DNA from 3 places in the Desertibacillus haloalkaliphilus genome. Region 1 is predicted to be linked to each of the others. Evidence: riboswitches for the same ligand, from Rfam matches in the RefSeq annotation. Region 1 holds a riboswitch; each other region holds the start of a gene.

Region 1 (7,428 bases):
TTGATGAAAATAAATTACGTTCAGCTCTTGAAGAAGATCCTGACTCGGTCTATCAACTGTTCATGGCAAATGGTAATGAAAATAGTGAAAAAGGAATTGCACGTCGCTTACGGTCTACCATTTCGAGTACAATTAGAAGCGTAGAGAGTCGAGCAGGGAATGATAGTCGAGGCAATCACCAGTTTACCATTGGACGTGAAATTAATTCAGTAGAAGACCGCATTTCCAACTTCGAGCGACGCTTACAACAAATCGAAGAGCGTTATTGGAATCAATTTACGGCGATGGAACGAGCGATGCAACGTGCCAATGCACAAGCGGATCAGCTGTTCTCGTTTATGGGGAACGGTATGTGGTAGGCTCGTTTCACACGAATGTTACATGTAACAATAAAAGTTTTCATTATAAGAGTCTGTTCAAAAAGGGGTGTTTTCCCCCCGTTTGAACAGACTTGAGGCAATGAGTGGAGCCATTGCAAACACTTTTTAAACAAGCTCTATAATAGATCGTAGAGGTCATTCGATAGATAAATCGTTTTATAGAAAGGGTGTCACAATTGGCAATGAATAATCCGTATGAGGCATATCGGAAGCAAATGAAACCCAATGCCCCAAAAAAAGATGGTGCCACAAGTCAGGCACAGCCGGTAGCAAGACCGCAGCAACCGACAGCAACACCACAAACGAGCGCAACATCGTCGCAACAAGCAACGCGCCCAGCAGCACAACAACAAACCCAAGTTGGGCAAACGGCAAGCACGACGAAGCAAGCAAATGCAAACCCATACGCAAGTTATCAGCAAAAAGCGATGAACACCGTTTCGCCTGGGGAGTTGACGTTGAAGCTTTATAATGGTTGTTTGAAGTTTATTCGCCAAGCGAAAACAGCGATCAACGAAAATGACATTGAAGCGCGTAACACGAATTTAACAAAAGCACAAAACATCATTCGTGAGTTGATGATTACGTTAAAAACCGATACAGAAGTCGCTCAAAATATGCTGCGGATGTATGACTTCATTTTAAATCAACTCGTTGAAGCGAATGTGAAAAATGACCTTGAGGCGCTTTCGCAGGCTGAAACTTTTGTTGAGCAATTCCGTGATACGTGGAAAGAAGTCATTAAAATCGATCGTCAAAACCGTCACGGTGCTGGGGAGCAAGCGTAGTGTCTGCCGTCAAGAAGCTCTACATCGTTTCCAAGCAATTTTATGATCACTTGCAGCAACCGTTCCCTGATGAAGAGGCGCGCGAGTCTTATATCGAAAAGGTCGATGACTTTCTCGATAAGCGTGAAGAGCTAATGAAGGAGTTACCTGGTGATTACACAGAAGCGGAGAAAAAGCTTGGGGCTGAAATTATCAAGTTGAATAAGCGCATTAATACGAGACTTGCGCAGCTGAAACAGCAAATTCAGACCGATATCAACGGATTGAAACAGAAAAAGAAAACCGGCATGAAATATGAAAATCCGTACGATGGACCGACCGCTGATGGTGTGTTTTTTGATAAAAAGAAATAGTAGAAGAGTAACTCGGGAAGGATAGGGAGGAGCTTATATCAGCCCCCCCTATCCTTTTTTTATTTTATAAGAATAGATATTTACTCATCCGACAACTTTCGATATAATTCTACAATAACCGAAAAAGGCAAACTTATTGAAAGGTAAGGACGCAAAGCTAAAGGAACTAAAGGCGAGTGAAGCCAATGTTAGCCAGCTGCCAAGCAGAAACGACAACTCCTTTAGTGAAAGTAAGATAGCAATAGAAGGAGTCGAGAGAATTGAACCAATCAGACTTAGAGTTAAAACATGCATTAGATAAATTTGAAACGTTAATTAACGATCTTCCAGATAATCGTACCTCAGTGCCAAAATTCAAAAATTTCGTCGTCTATTTTTTGCGGATTAAACCGAAAAAAGTGACACTACCTACCGCAGAATTAATGGCGGTTCTTAAGCATGAAAAGCCAACCGTGTTTTATTATATGAGAAGTGACTCAAGCCAACATATGATATTTAATCTCGTCACCCATATTGATATGAAGTATGAAACGGCAGTTGAACGCCTAGAAAATGTAAAACAACAATTATAGTCGGCAGATAAAATTGATAAACGTCCTACGATCAAATTCAATGATCGTAGGACGTTTATCGTAGTTAACCATGATTAATAGAAGCGGTTAGGGCGTAATGGAAATGGGGAAAGTATCCACGGGGAGCAAATGGAATCATAGCAGACAAACATTGACCCAATGTGGTCTATTTTTTTTACTTTTTTACAACAAAAAAACGACTCAGTTGTATTGGATTTGGCTAGTAGGTTCATTATGTAGTCATAAACAGGGAGTATCTGACCTATCTAAGTTTCGTCCGTTACAAATGAACCGCTTCAACAAGTTACAGGATTAGTCATTGTAGTTGCAGGAGGGATAAAACTCTTCTAACTTCTAATCGAACATGCAACTTGAATGTATACAGCGTTAGTAAAGGGGAGTATGTAAACATATGGAGGCTGTATACGGGGGATGTTCACATCTCTTTATCCGACAAGAAGCGTCAGGTTGTGAACTGTCTTTATTTTAAGTGAATCTTCAAAATAAATCAACTAATTTTTAGTAAAAAAGACACATAAAACAGAGAGGGTTAATAGTCCAAATTAACTACATAACTCAGTTAATAACGTTTTTTAAGTGTTAACTACTTTGGTGTTCAAGTGATACTCAATTTTGTAGTTTCATTGACACTATGAAGAGGAATTCGGGACGAGAGTCGGGAATAGTTTCTTATAGAGTCTGTTCAAAAAGGATGTTTTCTCGTTTGAACAGACATTGAAGCAATGAGCGGAATCGCTGCAGCTTTTTAAAAGCTTGTTAGGAGTGTTTTTCGCTAGCAAGCACGCAGCGAGTGTAGCCATTGAAAAACATTAATTGAACTTGATCTTATGGCTATCAATTTTTAAAAGAAGGGATGGAGGACATTGATTGATAAAAATATGTATTGCAATGGGGAATGGATTGGAGCGGATTTAGACCGTATCAAAGTAACGAACCCAGCGACTGGAGAGGTCATCGGATCTGTACCGAATGGTGGCAAAAGTGAAACAAAGCAAGCAATCGCAGCTGCCAATGAAGCATTTAAAGGTTGGTCGAAAAAAACGGCAAATGAACGGGCGAGTTACTTAAAGAAACTGTACGAGCTTGTCGTGAATCATAGCGATGAACTGGCGGAGTTGATTACAAAAGAGATGGGGAAGCCAAAACAAGAAGCTGCTGGGGAAGTCGGTTATGGGGCGTCATTTATTGAGTGGTATGCAGAAGAAGGAAAGCGCGTTTATGGGGAGACGATTCCAGCAAGTCATGACAATAAGCGCTTGCACGTCTGGAAACAGCCCGTCGGTGTCGTCGCGGCCATTACGCCATGGAACTTCCCAGCGGCGATGATTACGCGAAAAGTCGCACCAGCGCTTGCGGCAGGATGTACGGTTGTCTTAAAACCTGCAGAAGATACGCCGTTAACGGCACTTCGCATTGCAGAGCTAGTAGAGGAAGCTGGTTTCCCAAAAGGGGTCTTTAACATCGTCACCGGTGCCCCGGATGTGATTGGGACAGAGCTCATGGAAAATCCGATTGTCAAAAAGGTGACGTTTACGGGCTCGACCGAAGTGGGTAAGCTGTTAATGCGCCAAGCAGCTGATAATGTCAAGAAGCTATCACTTGAATTAGGCGGTCATGCGCCATTTATCATTTTAGATGATGCGGATGTTGATAAAGCGGTTCAAGGTGTTGTCGCTTCGAAATTCCGCAATGCTGGTCAGACGTGCGTTTGTGCCAATCGTATATACATTCAGCCGAAGATTTATGACGCGTTCATCGAGAAATTCAACCAGGAAGTCGATAAGCTCATCGTCGGTGATGGTAGCAATGACAACGTTCATATTGGTCCGCTTATTAACCAATCGGCTTACGAAAAGGTTGATCGCCATGTCCAAGATGCACTGAAGCAAGGAGCGAAACTTGTGACTGGTGGATCAGGTTTTGAGCAGGAAGGTGCTTATTTTTATAAACCAACCATTCTAAAAGATGTGAGAGATTCGATGCTGATTATGAACGAGGAAACGTTTGGCCCGGTTGCACCGATTCAACTGATTCAATCCGATGAGGAAGCGGTGCAATTAGCGAACCAAACACCATACGGTTTAGCGGCTTATGTATATAGTGAGGGACTGTCACGAGGAATGAAAGTCGTTGAAGCATTAGACTATGGCATCGTCGGCTGGAATGATGGATTACCTTCTGTCGCTCAAGCCCCGTTTGGCGGAATGAAAGAGAGTGGTTTGGAGCGTGAAGGTGGTCATCACGGAATTGAGCCATTCCTTGAGACGAAGTACGTGTCAATTGGTCTCTGAATACAAATTGTATAAAATTGGAAGAACGTTTCGGTGCGCTTGTTAAGGCAATGGTAACGCTACCAATAAAAAATTTGTCAAAAGATTGCCTTTAAAATGATTTGACGGAAGGATATGGATTTGCTATAGTAAAAGTGTGGAAATTCTTCCACAACGATTTTTATTTACGAAGGGAATGTGAAAGAATGCAAGGTAAAGTAAAATGGTTTAATGCAGAAAAAGGTTTTGGATTCATCGAGCGTGAAGACGGAGATGACGTATTTGTACACTTCTCAGCAATCAATGCTGAAGGGTTCAAATCACTTGACGAAGGTCAAGAAGTAGAATTTGAAATTGTTGAAGGTGCTCGTGGACCACAAGCAGCAAACGTAAACAAGCTTTAATTCACATTCCTAATTTGAAGGATTTGAATAATAGCGCACATACAACCACCTCACTCGTTGGGGTGGTTTTTTGCAGTGCGCAAAGACTGAAATCACGGGGCTGAATTCACAAATTGGACAATGTTTTATCTCTGTTTTAAAAGGGGTAAGGAGTGGGTATGTAGAATATATATATTATGAAAGGAGGAGTTTTGATTATGAACTATAACATTCGTGGTGAGAACTTAGACATAACTCCAGCTTTAAGAGGTTATGTAGAGAAAAAAGTGGGGAAGCTTGAGCGTTATTTTGATACAACACCAATAGCTGACGTACATGTAAATATGCAAGTGTTAAATAACCAGCAGGCGATTGAAGTAACGATCCCGTTACCGCAATTATTGCTACGTGCTGAGGAAATACATGCAGATATGTATGCTGCGATTGATCTTGTGGTTGAGAAGCTTGAGCGACAAATTCGTAAGCATAAAACAAAGGTAAATCGAAAATTCCGCCAAGAAGGCAGTCTAAAATATATGTTTAAAAATGACCTTGAACCAACAGAGGTACAAGAAGATGATGATGAAATTGAAGTGGTGCGTACGAAGCGTTTCAACTTAAAGCCAATGGATGCTGAGGAAGCAATCCTCCAAATGGACATGCTCGGGCACAACTTCTTCGTCTTCTCAAATGCTGAAAACGGTGATACAAGTGTCGTTTACCGCAGAAAAGATGGCAAGTACGGTTTAATCGAACCTGAAGCTTAAGATGTTGATTGAAGAGCACAGCGTACGCTGTGCTCTTTTTAATTAGAAAAATGCTCGTTTTAGACTATATCATTTTGGGAAAGACTAATTTTAGACATAGAATAAAGGTGAACAAGCGTGTGTATAAGATAGAAACAGCTATAGAAGGATTAACGAAAACATGAACGGGCGATCGCCTCGTTTTTTTTTTTTGCTCTTTTTTCGCTTATACATCACTCGACAGTATCGTTCGTAATCTGTCAATAAGCTTCCTTGTATCAGTTGTGGCAACCTGTTAAAATTAGGTTTAAGTGTAAATTTCATTACGTAAAGAACGGGTATAGCAAATGTAAACAAGAGAGGACGATAGATGAATGTTAGGATTATTGAAAAAAGTCATCGGTGATCCAAGTCAGCGTGATTTGAAAAAGATGCAAAAGAAAGTGGATCAAATTGAAGCGTTAAGCGACGAAATGAAGAAACTCTCTGATGATGGTTTACGGCAAAAAACAGAGGAGTTCAAAAAGCGTATTCAAGATGGTGAATCGTTGGATAACATTTTGCCTGAAGCGTATGCTGTCGTTCGCGAAGGCTCAACGCGTATCTTACAGATGACACCATATCCTGTGCAGCTGTTAGGTGCGATTGCGCTCCACCAAGGGAATATTTCGGAGATGAAGACAGGGGAAGGGAAAACATTAGTTGCAACAATGCCTGTCTATTTAAATGCGCTCACAGGAAAAGGTGTTCACGTCGTCACGGTCAATGACTACTTAGCCCGTCGTGATAGTGAGATGATGGGTGAGCTTTACACGTTTTTAGGCTTAACAGTTGGCCTAAATGAAAGCGGACTCTCTAAAGAAGAGAAGAAAGCAGCCTATGAAGCCGACATTACATATGGGACAAACAATGAGTTCGGCTTCGACTATTTGCGTGACAACATGGTTCTTTATAAAGAGCAAATGGTGCAACGTGAGCTTTACTTTGCGTTAGTCGATGAGGTTGACTCAATTTTAATTGATGAAGCGCGTACGCCGCTGATCATTTCTGGCTCGGTTGAACGCTCCACCCAGCTTTACTTACAAGCGAATGCGTTTGTACGCACGTTAAAAAATGAAGAGCATTATACGTATGATGAGAAAACGAAAAATGTGCAGTTAACAGAAGAAGGGGTTAATAAAGCGGAGCGTGGCTTTAACATTGAGAATCTATTCGATCAGCGCCACGTTCAGCTTATCCATCACATTAATCAGGCACTAAAAGCGCATGTGACGATGCACCGTGATACCGATTATGTCGTTGAAGATGGCGAAATCGTTATCGTTGACTCGTTTACGGGCCGCTTAATGAAAGGTCGTCGCTACAGTGATGGTCTTCACCAAGCGATTGAAGCGAAGGAAGGCTTACAAATTCAACGTGAGAGTATGACACTTGCGTCCATTACGTTCCAAAACTACTTCCGTAAGTATGAGACGTTGGCGGGGATGACGGGTACGGCAAAAACGGAGGAAGAAGAGTTTCGTAACATTTATGGCATGAACGTCATGTCGATTCCGACAAATAAACCAATTGCCCGTGAAGATCGTCCTGACTTGATTTACAAAACGATGAAGGCGAAGTTCAATGCCGTTGTTGATGAAATTGAGGAACTCCATAAAAAAGGACAACCTGTGCTTGTCGGTACGGTGAGTGTTGAAACATCTGAGTTGGTTTCCGGCTTGTTGAAAAAACGTCGCGTCCCACACCATGTATTAAATGCGAAAAACCATGAGAAAGAAGCGGAAATCATTGAAAATGCAGGTCAAAAAGGCGCGGTGACGATTGCAACAAACATGGCGGGCCGTGGTACGGATATCAAGCTCGGTGAAGGTGTGATTGAACTTGGTGGTTTGTTCGTCCTCGGGACCGAGCGCCA
Region 2 (7,428 bases), on a different contig from region 1:
AAAATTAAGTCAGTTAGTTTCATGTTTGGCACCCCAACTCTACTAATCATTGGATATCTTAAAAGCAATTATTCCCGATGATTAAGCACTCTTCTATTTATTTGACTACATTATTTTACAAGTGGAAATGTAATTGTAAGCGTCGTTCCTTCGCCTTCTCTACTTTCGATTGTCCTTGTTCCTTGGTGTGACTCAATAATTTTGTCACTAATGATCAAGCCCAAACCTGTCCCTTTTTCCTTCGTAGTAAAGAATGGATCCCAAGCTTTATCTAATAGCTCTCTAGGCATACCAATTCCTTTATCAATCACTTTTATCTCAGCCATACCATCTACCCTTTCACTCGTTATGGAAATACACCCATTCGTTGTAGCCTCAATGGCATTTTTTATAAGGTTAATAAAAGCCTGCCTTACTTTCATTGACTCACATTGGATCATTAGTGTTTCGTCTTCGTATACTTTCACTATTTTGTTCCCTTTTACAGTCGCTTGTGGTTCAAGAAATGATATTGCATCATCTAATAGATTGGAAACAGAACATGGTTTATAGATATCCGAATGAGGCTTTGCTAACATAAGTAGTTCATTAGCGATTTGTTCGATACGATTTAACTCATCTTCAATAATTGTGTTAAAGTATTCTTTATCAGTTTTATCTTTAATCAATTTAAAAAATCCTTTAAGTGAAGTGAGTGGGTTTTTTATTTCATGAGCAATTCCCTCAGCAAGGTGGGCAGCAATGGCTAACTTTTCAGATCGAATCATAGCATCCTCCATTAATTTACGATCCGTAACATCAGTAAAGACATGTATTATTGCTTCTTCACCTTCATAACCAAAAGTTATAGTCGTTATATCAAAGAATTTGACCTTCTTATTTCCCAACTCAACTTCTACTTCTTTTAAATCATAATTAACACCGTTAATCACCGCATTGTGCCACTGTTTACTTATGTCATGATCCTTGATACAAATCATCCGAAAAACATTTTGACCAATCATATTTTCTATACGGTCCATTTCAATATCTGACACAGCTCTTTGATTAGCGAATAAAACCTTCTTTCTATTAGTCATGATGACTGCAACTGGTAGTTCATTAAGAAATTTACTATAAAACTCATTCTTCTTTTCAGTTAGTTTATTTGCTTTCGTTAATTTTAGATTAATACTAATTTGGTTAATAATTCTTTCAATTGAACGTTCCTCTTTAATAGATTTCATAATATCACCCACAATCAAAATATTAGAATATTCCAATAATTACACTCTCATACATTTTCGGTCACTAACTGTTATTTACTCTCTAGGTGATTAATCTATAGGTGTTGCTGATCCCCTTCAAACAATTTTATAAACTACTTTTTTACCCACTTGTATTATCTATGAATTGAACATTTCCGTAATCGCCGTGTATTCCTACTTTTCTTCCTATTTTCTACCTATTGAATAATAAATAGTCCACATAATTAGACTCCGCCACGCGAATAGAACTAGTATAGTAAAAACCATGATATAAACGTGGTTGAAATTAGGAATTCAATCCTAAGGTAGTACCTTGCTTAATACCAAACTACTATAGAGATTTCGATTTACATCATTAAAAGCTATAGGAGATAAGATGTTTTTTCTACTAGTACTAAACTAGTCTTAAAGTTTAAATGTTTTCACTAAATCCTGTAATTCATCAGCTAATTTTGCTAGTGATTGAGCTGAGTTTGTTATTTCTTTAGATGACGTTAACTGCTTTTCCATAGAAGCTGACACTTGCTGGCTTTGCGATGTTGTGCTAATCGATGTACTTTCAATTTCATTCATCGAAGTCACAACACCTTCGATAGAGGAACTCATATGATTCGTCGCTTCAGAAACTTCTAGTATTTGCTTTGTTACTTCATTAATAGAAAGTTGAATATCACTAAAAATTGGCTGTACTGATTTAATTGCTGCAACCCCATTGGATGACTGACTTACAGTGTCATTAATTGATAGCACTGTATTTTCTGTTTCAATTAAAATGCTAGTAACCAATTCATGGATTTGTATAGACGATTGTTTAGATTGTTCGGCTAACTTACGAACCTCATTGGCAACAACTGCGAAACCACGTCCATGTTCTCCGGCTCTAGCTGCTTCAATAGAGGCATTTAAAGCAAGTAGGTTGGTTTGATCTGAAATATTAGAAATAACTTCAACAATCTCGCCAATTTTTTTCGACCGTTCTTCTAGACTTTTTACTTTTGTCGCTGTGTTATGAATATTTTCATGAATCATTTCGCTTTCTGTAATAAAGTCAAAGATCTTACTAGAACCATCATTTGCTTTCTTATTGGCCAGTTCCGATGAATTAGCCACCATTTTCGCATTATCGGCTACTTGTACGACCCCGGAAGCCATCTCTCTTATTCGATCAGCGCTTTCGGAGGCTTTAGAGGATTGGTCTTCCGCACCTACAGAAACTGTTTGAATTGCATTAGCAACTTGTTTACTTATTAAAGAGGATTGATGAGAAGTGCTCGACAATTCTTCCCCTGAAGCTGCTACTTTTTCTGAAGACAAACGGACCTGTGTTATAATTTCTTTTAACTTCAATAACATTGTATTAAATGAGTCTGCTAATTCACCAATTTCGTCATTGCTCCTAATCTTTAATTGTTGAGTTGTTAAATCCCCATTTGCAATTTTTTGAGCGGCTTTTGTAACTAGGCGAATCGGCTTAATAATAGTTAAGATACGGAAGATAACAATTACACTAGCCACGATAACACTAAATGTAATCACGAGAATAATACTGAACTTTAAATCCTCCACTTTTCCCATATACTGCTCAACAGGCATATACGTTAAGATTTTTAACCCGTTCTTTTCATTCGTCACAAATGAGCCGATATTTTTAGTACCATTTAGCGTAAAATGTCCACTTCCCGAACTGTTTTGTTCCATGCTTAAATAAAAATCTTGAATTTCTTGACCGTGCTCTTCACTCATAAAATTTAAATCAAGGCTTTGATCACTTCTACCAGATGCAATCACCAATCCTTCAGGGTCAATAATCATCGTATGAACATTTTGCTCTGAAGTTCCTTGCACTAATTCTTCCGTCAAACGATTGATATCTACAGACATAACAAAAACGGATAAAAGTTCACCCTCCTCGTTAAATAAAGAGTTTGAGACAGCAATTACAGGTCTTTCTGTTATAGGTGAATACATATATTCACTAGCCGATACACCAGGATTTTCAAGCTGCTCATAATAATAAGCTTCTAGTTGTCTGTCAAAGACGTGCCCCACTGATACTTGTCCTACCCCATCTACCAAGACTTGATTATCGTAAGAATAGAACATATTTTCATATAAACCATCGGATGTAGCCACTCGTTCTTCCAAGCTTTTGGCAATGGCACTTAATTGTACTTGATTCACTTCATTGGTTTCAGCTAGTTCATTAAAAAAATCAGTCACATATAGGTCATTAATAATTGAATGAGAAATGTCAAACTGTGAATGAAAGACAGAATCCACTTGCTTGTTCTTTTCCACTGCAAGATGAGTTAATGAACGACTTGCTTCATTTTCCAATGCATTAGAAGTTGCATACAACGTATACACGATGTTGATAACCATGGGCATCAACATACAAATAATAAAAACAGAAAATATTTTAAGAAATAGACGATTTTTAAAAATCCTTTGCTTCATATTAGACTCCTTAAAGTAATATTTCATTCCCCTAGATTCAGAGCGAAACATTGTGAATTATCTCCTCTCATCAGCTTAATGACACCCACCCATTCTTAATCGCTGTAACAGCTGCTGATGTACGATCAGGGACATTTAACTTTTTTAATATAATGTTTATATAATTGCTTACCGTATATGGACTAAGATAAATAGAGTTGCCAATTTCCTTATTTGTCAAACCAAATGATAGTAATTCTAAGATTTCTATTTCCCGCTCTGTTAGTAATTCACAAGAGAATTGTGAATTATTACTCATGGATTTAGGAATTAGGAGTTTTTGGTATTCACTTATGACAACTCGAGTGGCTTCAGCATCTAAATATGAATACCCGTTACGAATAGCTTCTACAAGTTTTGATAATGACTGGCTGTTATAGGACTTCAATGGAAACAATCCTGTAGCACCATATTTTAAAAAGCGTTTTATATCATAATCAGTTGACTTTGTTACTACAATATATTTTTGTGATGTTGGATTCTCTTGGTTCATTTCTTTAAGAAGATTTAAAGATTGTGATCCTTCACAATCACTATCAATAACAAATATGTCCGCTCTAATATTCCCTACGAAATTTTTTGTTTTTATTTGTTCTAATATCCAATCACTTCCCAAAGCATTCTCAATTAATGTAAATAGTGAATCAGAATCCGAAATAATCGTTATCTTTTTTTGTTCCATCAATAACCCGCCCTTATAGTTACTATTCATTCTTTCTAATAATTTTTTAAAATCCTATCAACACATTATAATTAAAAGAACAGATATTTTTTAATATTCCGTCGTTTTTATAAAAAAAGTGACCCCAAGAAACTAGGCTCACTTGTACTTCTAGTATTCTTTGGCAACCCGGCTACCATAGCATAATTGTGCTTTAGGCCCGCAGCTTTGCGCCCTTATCTTTCGATAAGTTTGCCTTTATCAAGTTAAATTTTAAAACTGCTGTGTTTGAAACGATATAAATACTACTAATATGGAACTTTTTTATTAATTAGCGGTGGTAGCATATAACCATTCTTTGCGAAAGGTCATTTAAATATTTTAGAGTTTTGTATCGTGTTCATTAATTTTTCTAATAGTCCAATGTTATTTGACTTTACTTCATGTAAATCATGTGTATAGATTTTATAATTATTTTTTCCTGTACTTTTTGCGAAATACATTGCTTTGTCAGCGTGATCAATCAATGTTTCTTTATCTTCTCCATCATCTGGATACATGCTGATCCCAATACTTACAGAAATATTCACTTCGTTTTCATCGATTGTATAGGGAAGTGCTACGCTATTGAATAAACGGCTTGAAATGACTTCTATTTGATCCTTCGTTGTTTCTTCAAAAACAACGATAAATTCATCTCCACCAATTCGAGCAATAAGATCTTCTTCTCTAATACAATCATTTATACGATTTACTACTGCCTTAAGCAATTTATCCCCAACTTCGTGTCCCATCGTATCATTGACAATTTTAAAATCATCAAGGTCAATAAACATAAGTGAAAAATTATGTTTACTACGCTTCGCACGAGCTAACGCCTTCCTAATGTAACTATATAAATATTTTCGATTTGGCAAATCGGTTAGCTCATCATAATATGCCATTTGTTTTAGTTTATTTTCTAATTCTTTTCGATCTGTAATATCCATGAATTGACCATTAATTTTTGTCAGAATCCCATCCTTGTTTAAGGTTGGTGAAGATATTTTAATTAACCACCTTTGTCCTAATTCAGGATGAAGAATGCGATACTCGACTCTCACCGTTTCTCCTGTCAGCAATTGTTTTTCGGCCTCTTCAACTTTCGTAACATCCTCCTCATGAACCATTTCCTTCCATAATTCATGATGATCTTTAAATGCATCTTGTGAATATCCGTATACTTCGTTAATACCTGCAGAATAATAGATATCTTGATTTGAAAGATCAAAACTATAGATTGCCCCATCAAGGGAATTAAATAGATTTTCGTACTCCTCTTTTTTATTGCTAACTACCATTAGCCGATCTTTTATCTGTTCTTTTTCATGTAACAATTGATTATAACTTTCATATTTTTGTTCATATTTACCGCCTAGTCTCCACACACTGTAGCTAATAAATAATATCCCCGATAAACGCAACCACATTTCTACGCTAAAACCACTTTTGGTATGTTGATAAATATCTATAGCCGCTATTACTAAAATAACAACAAGGACTAACCATCTTTTTTTGTGAACGTTAACCTCATTCTTCATTCTATAGTCTCCTCATAAACCTATTGAGCTAACTGATAAACGATCAGTCATTATTACAAACACTTAATCGTTTTCCTGTCGGATATATTCTTTTAGCCCATTTATCATATCTTCACTCTCACCAATGTCCGTAGACAAATCGATGCCGTAATAATATTCATTCATATTCGCTACCTTTTGCCAAACTACTCTTCCCCGTACAACCCAATCTGAAAGCATAGTAAAATACACTTCGACATCTATTTCATTACGTGTTACCTGTAAATCTAACATTGACATTAATTTCAACCCAGATGGACTAATATCTTGTATTTTCCCTTGACCTTGATTACTTTCGATCTCCTCTCCATTAATTTTTATAATGTTGAATGTACATGTTAATGGAGGTTGAAATTCATATCGAAATGTTTCTTCCCGTTTATATAACATATCCCATCACCTCTTAAAGATTGTTAATTATAGTCACCAAACTGATTTAATATATTAAGATAAATAACGGATGATTAACAAACCAATAGTATATTTATTGTAAGTAGATTTCGGTTTCTATAGGTTCAATATATTGAAATATCACCTCTTCCCCTACTTTATATTTTAGAACTATTTTTTGATCACTAAGTCGCTCTAGCTCTTGTAATCGACTATTGTTTCTGGAGCTACATACAACACTTTTACTTTTTATCAATGCAAGTGTTACTTGTGTTACTTTCAAAATAGCCTCTGAGTCCCTCGACGTTGCTGTATTACCATATCTCAATGTAATTTTATACAGCCCCCTATAATTATATTGATTGATCTTATCAATGCTATTTTATTATCCACATAAATGGCGTTTTCGTAATCAGCGAGTATTCCTATTTTTATTCCTTATTAATTATCATTAATCTTATAGTTACATAAGGTGCAACAAAGGATAAGATACCATTAGGAAATGCATACTATTCCAAAACCTGTTTTAAAATAGAGAAGGAATCTTTTCCTATTTATCTTTCGGTAAAAATAGACGGTAGGGTATTCTGTTATTGAAATTAAAAACGGCCATTCCTTGAGCAATGCTCAAAGAACAGCCGTCATATATCACTTTTATTTGGTGTATATCCTAATTGATACACTTTAGCAATTGCTTGTGAACGATCGTTTACATCAAGCTTTTGGAAGATTCGAGTAATGTGATTCTTTACTGTATGTTCACTGATAAATAGTCTCTTTGCAATTTCACGATTATTATATCCTCTTAGCACAACATTCAAAACGTCAATTTCCCTTGTTGATAATTGAAGCTTCTCCTTAAGAATAAGATTATCATTTTCATTGTTCAACCTTTTATTAACAATAGGAGAATCGCTACGTTCTAATGTAATGTTAGTTTCAGTTATAGATCTTTGGTTTATAAAAGATATAAAATTTGATCGAATATCTTTATCAATATCTAACCAATTTTCCA
Region 3 (7,428 bases), on a different contig from region 1:
GACAAGATCGAGGATCTCAAGCTCGACACCTTGGTCATCGACTTGATCAATCATCGCCTGCTCTGTAATGGCGCCTTGGGTCGTCTGATCAACGGTTCCAGTCACACTTAAGCCATTTTGTCGTTGGAACGTCCGCACGGCTTCTGCTGTGATTTCACCGTAATAGCCGGTTGGTTCGCGTTTGAAAATGCCGAGCTGGCGCAATTGTTGCTGCAGTGTTGTCACTGCTTGCCCACGTGATCCGATCGAGAGGCTTGAATCAGGCGTTTCCACTTCCGGCGGTGGGTTGATCGCATCTTCTAAGGCAGATAGGGTTTGCGGTCCTGCGATTCCGTCAACGGTGATTGACTGCTGACGTTGAAATGCTTTCACCGCTGTTTCGGTACGGCTGTCAAATTCGCCGCTGATCGAACCATTATAAAAGCCGAGCTCTTTTAGTTGCTCTTGTAGGTCTTTCACTTGCTCACCACTTATGCCGCGGCGGAGCATGTCGTAATAAACAGCACCAGCAGATACTTGTGTTTCCGGTTGGTAGACGACCGTTCGTGTTTCTGCTTGACTGCCTGCGAGTGTAGCGAACGTTCGAGGGCCAGCCACACCATCGACAGTTAAACCGTTATCACGTTGGAACTCCTTTACCGCTGATGTAGTCACTCGTCCGAAGAAACCCGTCACATCAGCGCTAAAATAGCCGGCCGATGTTAATTGTCGTTGTAAGTCTTTAACCGCCTCACTATTCATCCCTGCTTTTAATAGTTTTTGTGAGATTGGGGCTTCGGTTGATGCTGGGGCAGAGTCCGTTTGGCCAAGAAGGACACCGAGCGTTTGCGGGCCAGCAATTCCGGTTTGCTGGATTCTGTGCTCTTTTTGAAAGGCTTTGACCGCCTCCTCTGTGATCGTGCCATAATAGCCAGTTGATGTATGATATGTGAAATAACCTTCTGCCTTTAGGATATCTTGTAGTTGCTTGACATCTTCATGTGTCATCCCTTTTTTCAAGGTTTGATCACCAAGCGCAGCATCAGCAGCAATTGGTGCAGCTAAGGCGACACCCGTGGCAAAGGTTGATGAGAGGACTACTTTTTTAAATGATCGTTGTTGCATCGGACTTACCTCCTCAAATTCGTTACTAGTACATTCGCACAAGAGGGGGGGAAATCCTTTTTTATATTTTGTGAATGAATATATTGAGAGGATTTTTTATCAGTGGAATGAAAAAAGCCCTTGCACCGCTTCTAACGGGCAAGGACTTATCTTTTACTCATCTATGCGATTATTCTTCGATTTCTTCCTCTAAGTCTTCTAGTAGATCTTCATCTGGCTCGCCAAAGTCAGCCTCTTCGTCTAGATCCTCACCATCACCCTCAACGTCTTCTTCTTCACCGAATGAGTCTTCACCTAAACCATCTTCTTCTAGGCCGCCTTCATCTAGGCCATCTTCTTCCATTGGCTCTTCGCCAAATCCTGCATCATCTTCAACTGGTGCTTCAATTGGCTCCTCGTCTACAATTGGAGCTTCCTCTTCAGGCGTTTCCCCACATGCTGTTAAAACTCCTAGTGCAAGTACTGCAGATGCTGTTCCTAAAATTAATTTCTTTTTCATTTCGGTCAACCTCCTGAACAAATTATGACTACCTCAAGTAGTCTGTGGTTATCTTAGCAAAGGGATATTAAAGCGTCTATGGAATCATCAGGTTTTTGTTATTGTTTTTACATTTATTCACATTCTCACACAAGCAACCAAATCTTCATGGATAAATGACAAACGATTTTTTGTAGAAACGAAAAAAAATCCCTGCCCACCGTTTTGGTAGACAAGGATCTTCCCATTAATATATATGCGATTATTCTTCGTCGTCTTCTTCTAGTTCTTCTTCTTCATCGTCAGCAACCTCATCGTCAAGGTCAGCTTCTTCATCTAAGTCTTCTTCATCTTCAAGGTCTTCTTCGATTGGATCTTCATCAAGACCATCTTCTTCTAGACCTGCATCATCTTCAACATCTTCAATTGGTGCCTCTTCAACCGGCGCCTCTTCAACTGGAGCTTCCTCTTCAGGTGCCTCCCCACATGCTGTTAGCATACCTAGTGCAAGTACTGCAGATGCTGTTCCTAAAAATAATTTCTTTTTCATTTCGTTCAACCCCCTGAACAAATTATGACTACCTCAAGTAGTCTGAAGTTATCTTAGCAGAGGGATGAACAAGCGTCTACTAGTTAACCAGGTTTTTGGCATTATTTTTACATTCTTTCACAGTATCACACATTTTCACATAATTTGGAAAACGGTTGCATTTAACCTGTTATATTGTTCATTTGCTTCATCATCGCTTCACATTTCACAGCAGGTATTGGTCGGCTAAACAGGAACCCTTGGGCGTGCTGACAACCTTCTTTTTTGATCAATGTTAACTGTTCCTCGGTTTCAATCCCTTCACATATAACAGAGAAGTTTAAGCTTTTTGCCATCCCGATAATTAGTTTGACGATCGCAGCATTCTCAGTTGTTTGTGGACTTTCCCTTACAAACGATTGATCAATTTTCAAAATATCAATTGGGAACCGTTTGAGCTGGCTTAATGATGAATAGCCCGTCCCAAAATCATCTAGTGAAACACGCACACCGATGCCTTTCAATTCGTTTAGCCTTGCAATCGCTTCATCGGTATTGGCAACTGCGATATTTTCAGTGATTTCTAGACAAAGGTGATCAGGTTTTAGGTCAGTTTCCGCTAGTGTTTTTTTGACACCTTCGACAAAATTGTATGTTTCAAATTGTTGCTGCGAGATGTTGACTGAAATGACAAGATCCTTAAAGCCTTGCTCGTGCCACTGCTTCGTTTGTTTACAGGCTGTCTTCAAGACCCAATCATCAAGGGCACCCATTAGACCAAGCTCTTCAGCCACCGGGAGGAATTTACCAGGAGAGACGAGCCCATCTTTTTCATGCTGCCAGCGCACTAATGCCTCAACCCCATAAGGCTTCCCCGTCTCAATATCTACTTGAAGCTGGTAATGAACAACAAACTCGTCTTTCTCAAATGCTTTTCGAATGTCTTGTTCAAGCTGCAGCTGCTCAAGGGAAGCTTCATTCATGCTTCGCTCGTAAAACTGGAAGTTATTGCGGCCCTCGTCTTTCGTCCGGTACATCGCATTATCGGCATTTTGGAGAAGCTCTTGTGCGTCTTCACCATGATCAGGATAAAAGCTCACCCCAACACTCGCAGTAATATATAGTTCTTTACCACCACAGAGAAACGGGCGTTGTAACGCTTGGAAAAGCTTGTCGATGATCGGCTGAATGTCTGATTTTTCATTAAGGGTTTCAATTAAGATCGTAAACTCATCTCCGCCAAAGCGGCTGACAACCCCTTTTTCAGCAACCACACTCTCAATTCGTCTCGACACTTCTTGTAAAAGCTGGTCCCCAGCATGATGGCCAAGTGTGTCATTTACTTTTTTAAAGTGATCGAGATCTAGGAAGATGACTGCTACTTTTTGCTCATCGCTATCGTTCATAACAATGGCGCTTTTCAAATGCTTCAAAAAGAGCGCACGGTTCGGCATATCAGTTAAGCTGTCATGGTAGGCAAGGTGCGAAACCTTTGCCTCCGCTTTCTTACGCTCCGTGATGTCACGCATGACACCAATGTAGTAACTGTCTTCCACCGGCTTTTTCTTTATATGTGTGATCGTGATAAACGACCAAAATTCTTCACCATTTTTCCTACGGTTAATGAGCTCACCGGTCCATGTCCCACTTTTGCCAATCTCTCTCCACATCTCGTTAAAGACAGAGCGTGCGGTTTTACCCGATTGCACAAAATTTGGGTTCTTGCCTTGTAACTCATCAAAACTATAGCCGGTAATCTCTTCATACGCTGGGTTAATCGCAATAATCCTCTTTTGGTAATCGGTAATAATTAGACCATCATTCATGTGATTGAATAACTTCCAGACATTTTCATAATCACCAGCAAAGCGTTCAAAATTATCTCTCATGTTATACAGCAAACCCTCGTTGGCACGAGCGATGCCTTCCCTCCCCCATTATTAAAAATTCCCCATTTTTGTAGTTCAACTTGGTACGATTTTTCCCGGTGAATCAAGTGGTAAAACTAGATAGGATGAATATTATATTTATATAGTGTTGATATGAAACTATGTGGTAATAAATGTAAATAAGTTCGTGATTAGGATTAGATATCTGCGACTTTTGTAATATATACATAGTGATTAGAGTTGAAAATAATGTATAAATTAGGATTTTTCTCTATATTACTACTATAAAGCAATCTGTAAACCACGACAATAGTCTGATGGGAGGGCAGGGGTCAGACCCCTTTACATTTGCGCAGCAAAAAAGGCCACCTCACGCTTGAGATCGCCTTTTTGAGAGGGGTCAGACCCCTTTATTCGATTGAGAAGCTCATTGTAATTGACTCCACTAACTTTTGTCCTTCTTCAGATGTAACATCACTACTAATGAACAACATATATGCTTCACCTGTGACGAACGTTTCGACAGGCTCAATAGTTACGGTACCCGTTGCTTCATTATAAGTAATATCAACTTCAATTATTTCTTCCTCAGAGTTCGACACAATAAAGTTTTCACTGTTTACGGTTGATGCATTAAGCTTAGTACTAAACTGAATCGACCACGTTTTATCAGCAGATACCGGAGATACATCTTCTTGTTCGAATTCCTTATTGTTTTCATCGTTAACGATACGGTCAACTAATGAACTTTGCTTTTCTCTTAACGTAGAAAGTGTGCCCTCTGCTAATTCCCGCAGCTGTTCCACTCTTTCAGCTACTTCTTCGGTAGCTTCACTGCTCTTAAGGGAGCCTTTCCCTAATCGGTTTTCGACAGCATTTAATTTATTTAATTGCGCATTTAATTTACCAGCAAAGCTATGATGACGCTGGTTTTCTAATTCTTGTAACTCCTCTTCTAACTCATCAACCATACCTTCTTCATCGCTTGCTTCTTCGTCATTTTGATTATTTTCATCTTCGGAAGCCGCGTTCTCATTAACATCTTCTTCAGTTGCCTCTTCGTGACTAGAGTCTTCATCAGATTCTTCTACCTTCGCTTGCGCTACCACTTCGGCGTCATTTTCGGTAGTAGATTCTTCTCCAGCCGACTTTGTTTCGTCTGATTCTATTTCATTTGAGTGGGCCTCTTCAGCACCCTCTCGTTCTTCTTCTTCACTTACTTCCACAGTTTCATCATTGTTTTGTTGTTCATTATCAAAAGTAATATCAAAATAACTAGCTATATCTGTACGTACACTATAAATATCACTTTCGATACGGTCCAACCGATCATCGATTTTCGCAATATGTTTATCTGATTGTTGTTTAGGTCCTCTCTCTTCCTTTTTCTCTTGGTTAGGAAGTACTCGTTCTTGTTTAGGCTGACCCTTTCCATTGTTTCCGTTATTTCCGCTATGACCTGGATTTCCTTTTCCATTGTTTGCTGCAGCATGTAACGGAGCTGATAGCACTAAACTTAATGCTACTGCAGTGACTATTGTTTTCGACATAAACTTCTTCATTACCAATCCCTCCTCTGTAATGGCAGCTGGCTAGCATAGATAAGCACCATGTTACCCTTAGCCCCTATAGCTTTGTGACATAAGAATTTCTCCAAATTGTACCTTTATTAGTACTAGTTTACCACCGAGGTTTATAAAGGAATATGGTTCCTTTATACCTTTCATATACTAGTCTACTATCCCTATTATTTCCCCAAATTACTGGATATTTTTTTGGGGTCAGACCCCTTTTATTTACGCAGCAAAAAAAGGCCACCTCACGCTTGAGATCGCCTTTTTGAACGGGGTCAGACCCCTGGCTTTTTGCACTACCTTTGTGCGGGGTCTGACCCCTATTTCAATGCAAATGTCATTTCTGTTTCTACTGCTACTTTACCATTGACCGTTGCCGTTGCTTTCCCTTTACCAACTGGTCCACGCAAACGGACAATCTCTACTTCTAATCGCAGCTGATCACCTGGTTTCACTTCTTCTTTGAAGCGGCATTTATCAATTCCGCCAAACAATGCGATTCTTCCGCGGTTTTCTTCCTTCTTCAAGATCGCCACTGCACCTACTTGTGCTAACGCTTCAACAATAAGGACACCAGGCATGACCGGGTACTCTGGGAAGTGACCATTAAAGAAATCTTCATTTGCTGTTACGTTCTTAATACCAACTGCACGTTTCCCTTCTTCAACCTCTTCAATACGGTCAATTAATAAAAATGGGTACCTATGCGGAATAATCTCTTTAATTTCTTCAATTGTAAGCATAGTAAACTGCTCCTCCTTTATAGACCTTTACTTTATGTAGTCCCTTTTTCATTCCCTCATATGGATAAGATTGTCTACCCATTATAGCATAACGACAATGTCAAGACACCTTCAATTGAGACGTGTATAGGTTTCTGTCTTTTGGAGAGGTACAATTATTGGGTTAATGTCTTTTTGCGGGGTCAGACCCCCGCAAGGGACCTTTCAACAAAACGTCGATAATTGAGTGATTGTGGTGATGGGAAGTAGGAGAGAATGCGGTCGGTGTGTAGGAGAGGCATCTTCATATTATAGAGGTAGGCTTTGTAACTACTCCATGGGTAATCTCCGGGGCGTTCTACCATATTTGCGACATATGGATTAAGGTGAATATATTTACTCGCATCCAATTCATAGTCTATGGATTGAATGATCTCAGCACCGTACCTGCCTTGAAAGACGTGGCCAACATAGCGGTGTCGACGGTTGAAGTAGGTTGCATATGATGAGTTTAGGTATTGAATGATATAGCGAGTATCGGTTTGGATCGTTTCTAACTGAAGATGAACGTGGTTTGTCATTAGACAATAAGCATGGAGATAAAAGGGGAATCTTTGACGTGTGGTATCTAGGAGCTGCAAGTAAGTTAAGTGGTCTTGCTCATCATAAAAAAGTGGCATTTTCCGGTTCCCACGGCTCGTTATGTGATAAATTGCACCTGGGTACCAAACGCGTGATTTGCGAGGCATGTTATCACTCCTTATTCATATGAAGTTATTGTATGAATGGGGGAATTTGAAGTATTTGAGGTGATATTGACACATTGAGGGGGTCAGACCCTCTATTACCTATTCCTCAAAATATTCATTATAAAACTACTTTTTAAAGCGTAATATCAAGCATCTACTCACATTGTCCTGTAGAGGGAGACAAAAGTAGGTAAATGTCCATAACAGGGGTCAGACCCCTGTTATGAGTCATCGCGGTATTGGTCCTTTATTTCGACAAACGAGTGGAAATTTTCTAGGAAGAGGTCTGTTAGCTCGGGGTCAAAATGTTCACCTTTCTCGTCTTTAAATAGGTTGAGGATTCGTTCCATGTCCCATGCTTTTTTGTAGACACGATCGCTGGC

The links. Region 1 has a riboswitch for cyclic di-GMP ahead of KH400_RS18975 (hypothetical protein). Riboswitches for the same ligand answer to the same signal wherever they lie in the genome.
Region 2: linked by a shared signal. The riboswitch ahead of KH400_RS06715 (response regulator transcription factor) and the one ahead of KH400_RS18975 (hypothetical protein) in region 1 are both predicted to bind cyclic di-GMP.
Region 3: linked by a shared signal. The riboswitch ahead of KH400_RS04875 (Ig-like domain-containing domain) and the one ahead of KH400_RS18975 (hypothetical protein) in region 1 are both predicted to bind cyclic di-GMP.

What each region holds. Positions count from the first base shown of each region.
Region 1 covers NZ_JAHPIV010000020.1:45,730-53,157, reverse strand. The annotation lists gene fliD (flagellar filament capping protein FliD) at 1-359, shown strand, start outside; partial or broken gene fliS (flagellar export chaperone FliS) at 779-1,168, shown strand; gene fliT (flagellar protein FliT) at 1,168-1,521, shown strand; cyclic di-GMP riboswitch class I at 1,638-1,725, shown strand; gene KH400_RS18975 (hypothetical protein) at 1,782-2,093, shown strand; gene KH400_RS18970 (NAD-dependent succinate-semialdehyde dehydrogenase) at 2,981-4,405, shown strand; gene KH400_RS18965 (cold shock domain-containing protein) at 4,591-4,788, shown strand; gene hpf (ribosome hibernation-promoting factor, HPF/YfiA family) at 4,986-5,534, shown strand; gene secA (preprotein translocase subunit SecA) at 5,888-7,428, shown strand, end outside.
Region 2 covers NZ_JAHPIV010000005.1:19,210-26,637, reverse strand. The annotation lists gene KH400_RS06725 (ATP-binding protein) at 111-1,262, opposite strand; gene KH400_RS06720 (methyl-accepting chemotaxis protein) at 1,653-3,704, opposite strand; gene KH400_RS06715 (response regulator transcription factor) at 3,775-4,425, opposite strand; cyclic di-GMP riboswitch class I at 4,585-4,671, opposite strand; gene KH400_RS06710 (sensor domain-containing diguanylate cyclase) at 4,773-5,984, opposite strand; gene KH400_RS06705 (PilZ domain-containing protein) at 6,048-6,413, opposite strand; gene KH400_RS06700 (LuxR C-terminal-related transcriptional regulator) at 7,055-7,428, opposite strand, start outside.
Region 3 covers NZ_JAHPIV010000003.1:187,470-194,897, reverse strand. The annotation lists gene KH400_RS25255 (C40 family peptidase) at 1-1,104, opposite strand, end outside; gene KH400_RS04890 (hypothetical protein) at 1,274-1,603, opposite strand; gene KH400_RS04885 (DNA primase) at 1,845-2,132, opposite strand; gene KH400_RS04880 (putative bifunctional diguanylate cyclase/phosphodiesterase) at 2,294-4,000, opposite strand; gene KH400_RS04875 (Ig-like domain-containing domain) at 4,411-5,562, opposite strand; cyclic di-GMP riboswitch class I at 5,581-5,675, opposite strand; gene fabZ (3-hydroxyacyl-ACP dehydratase FabZ) at 5,895-6,317, opposite strand; gene KH400_RS04865 (transposase) at 6,500-7,045, opposite strand; gene KH400_RS04860 (HD-GYP domain-containing protein) at 7,267-7,428, opposite strand, start outside.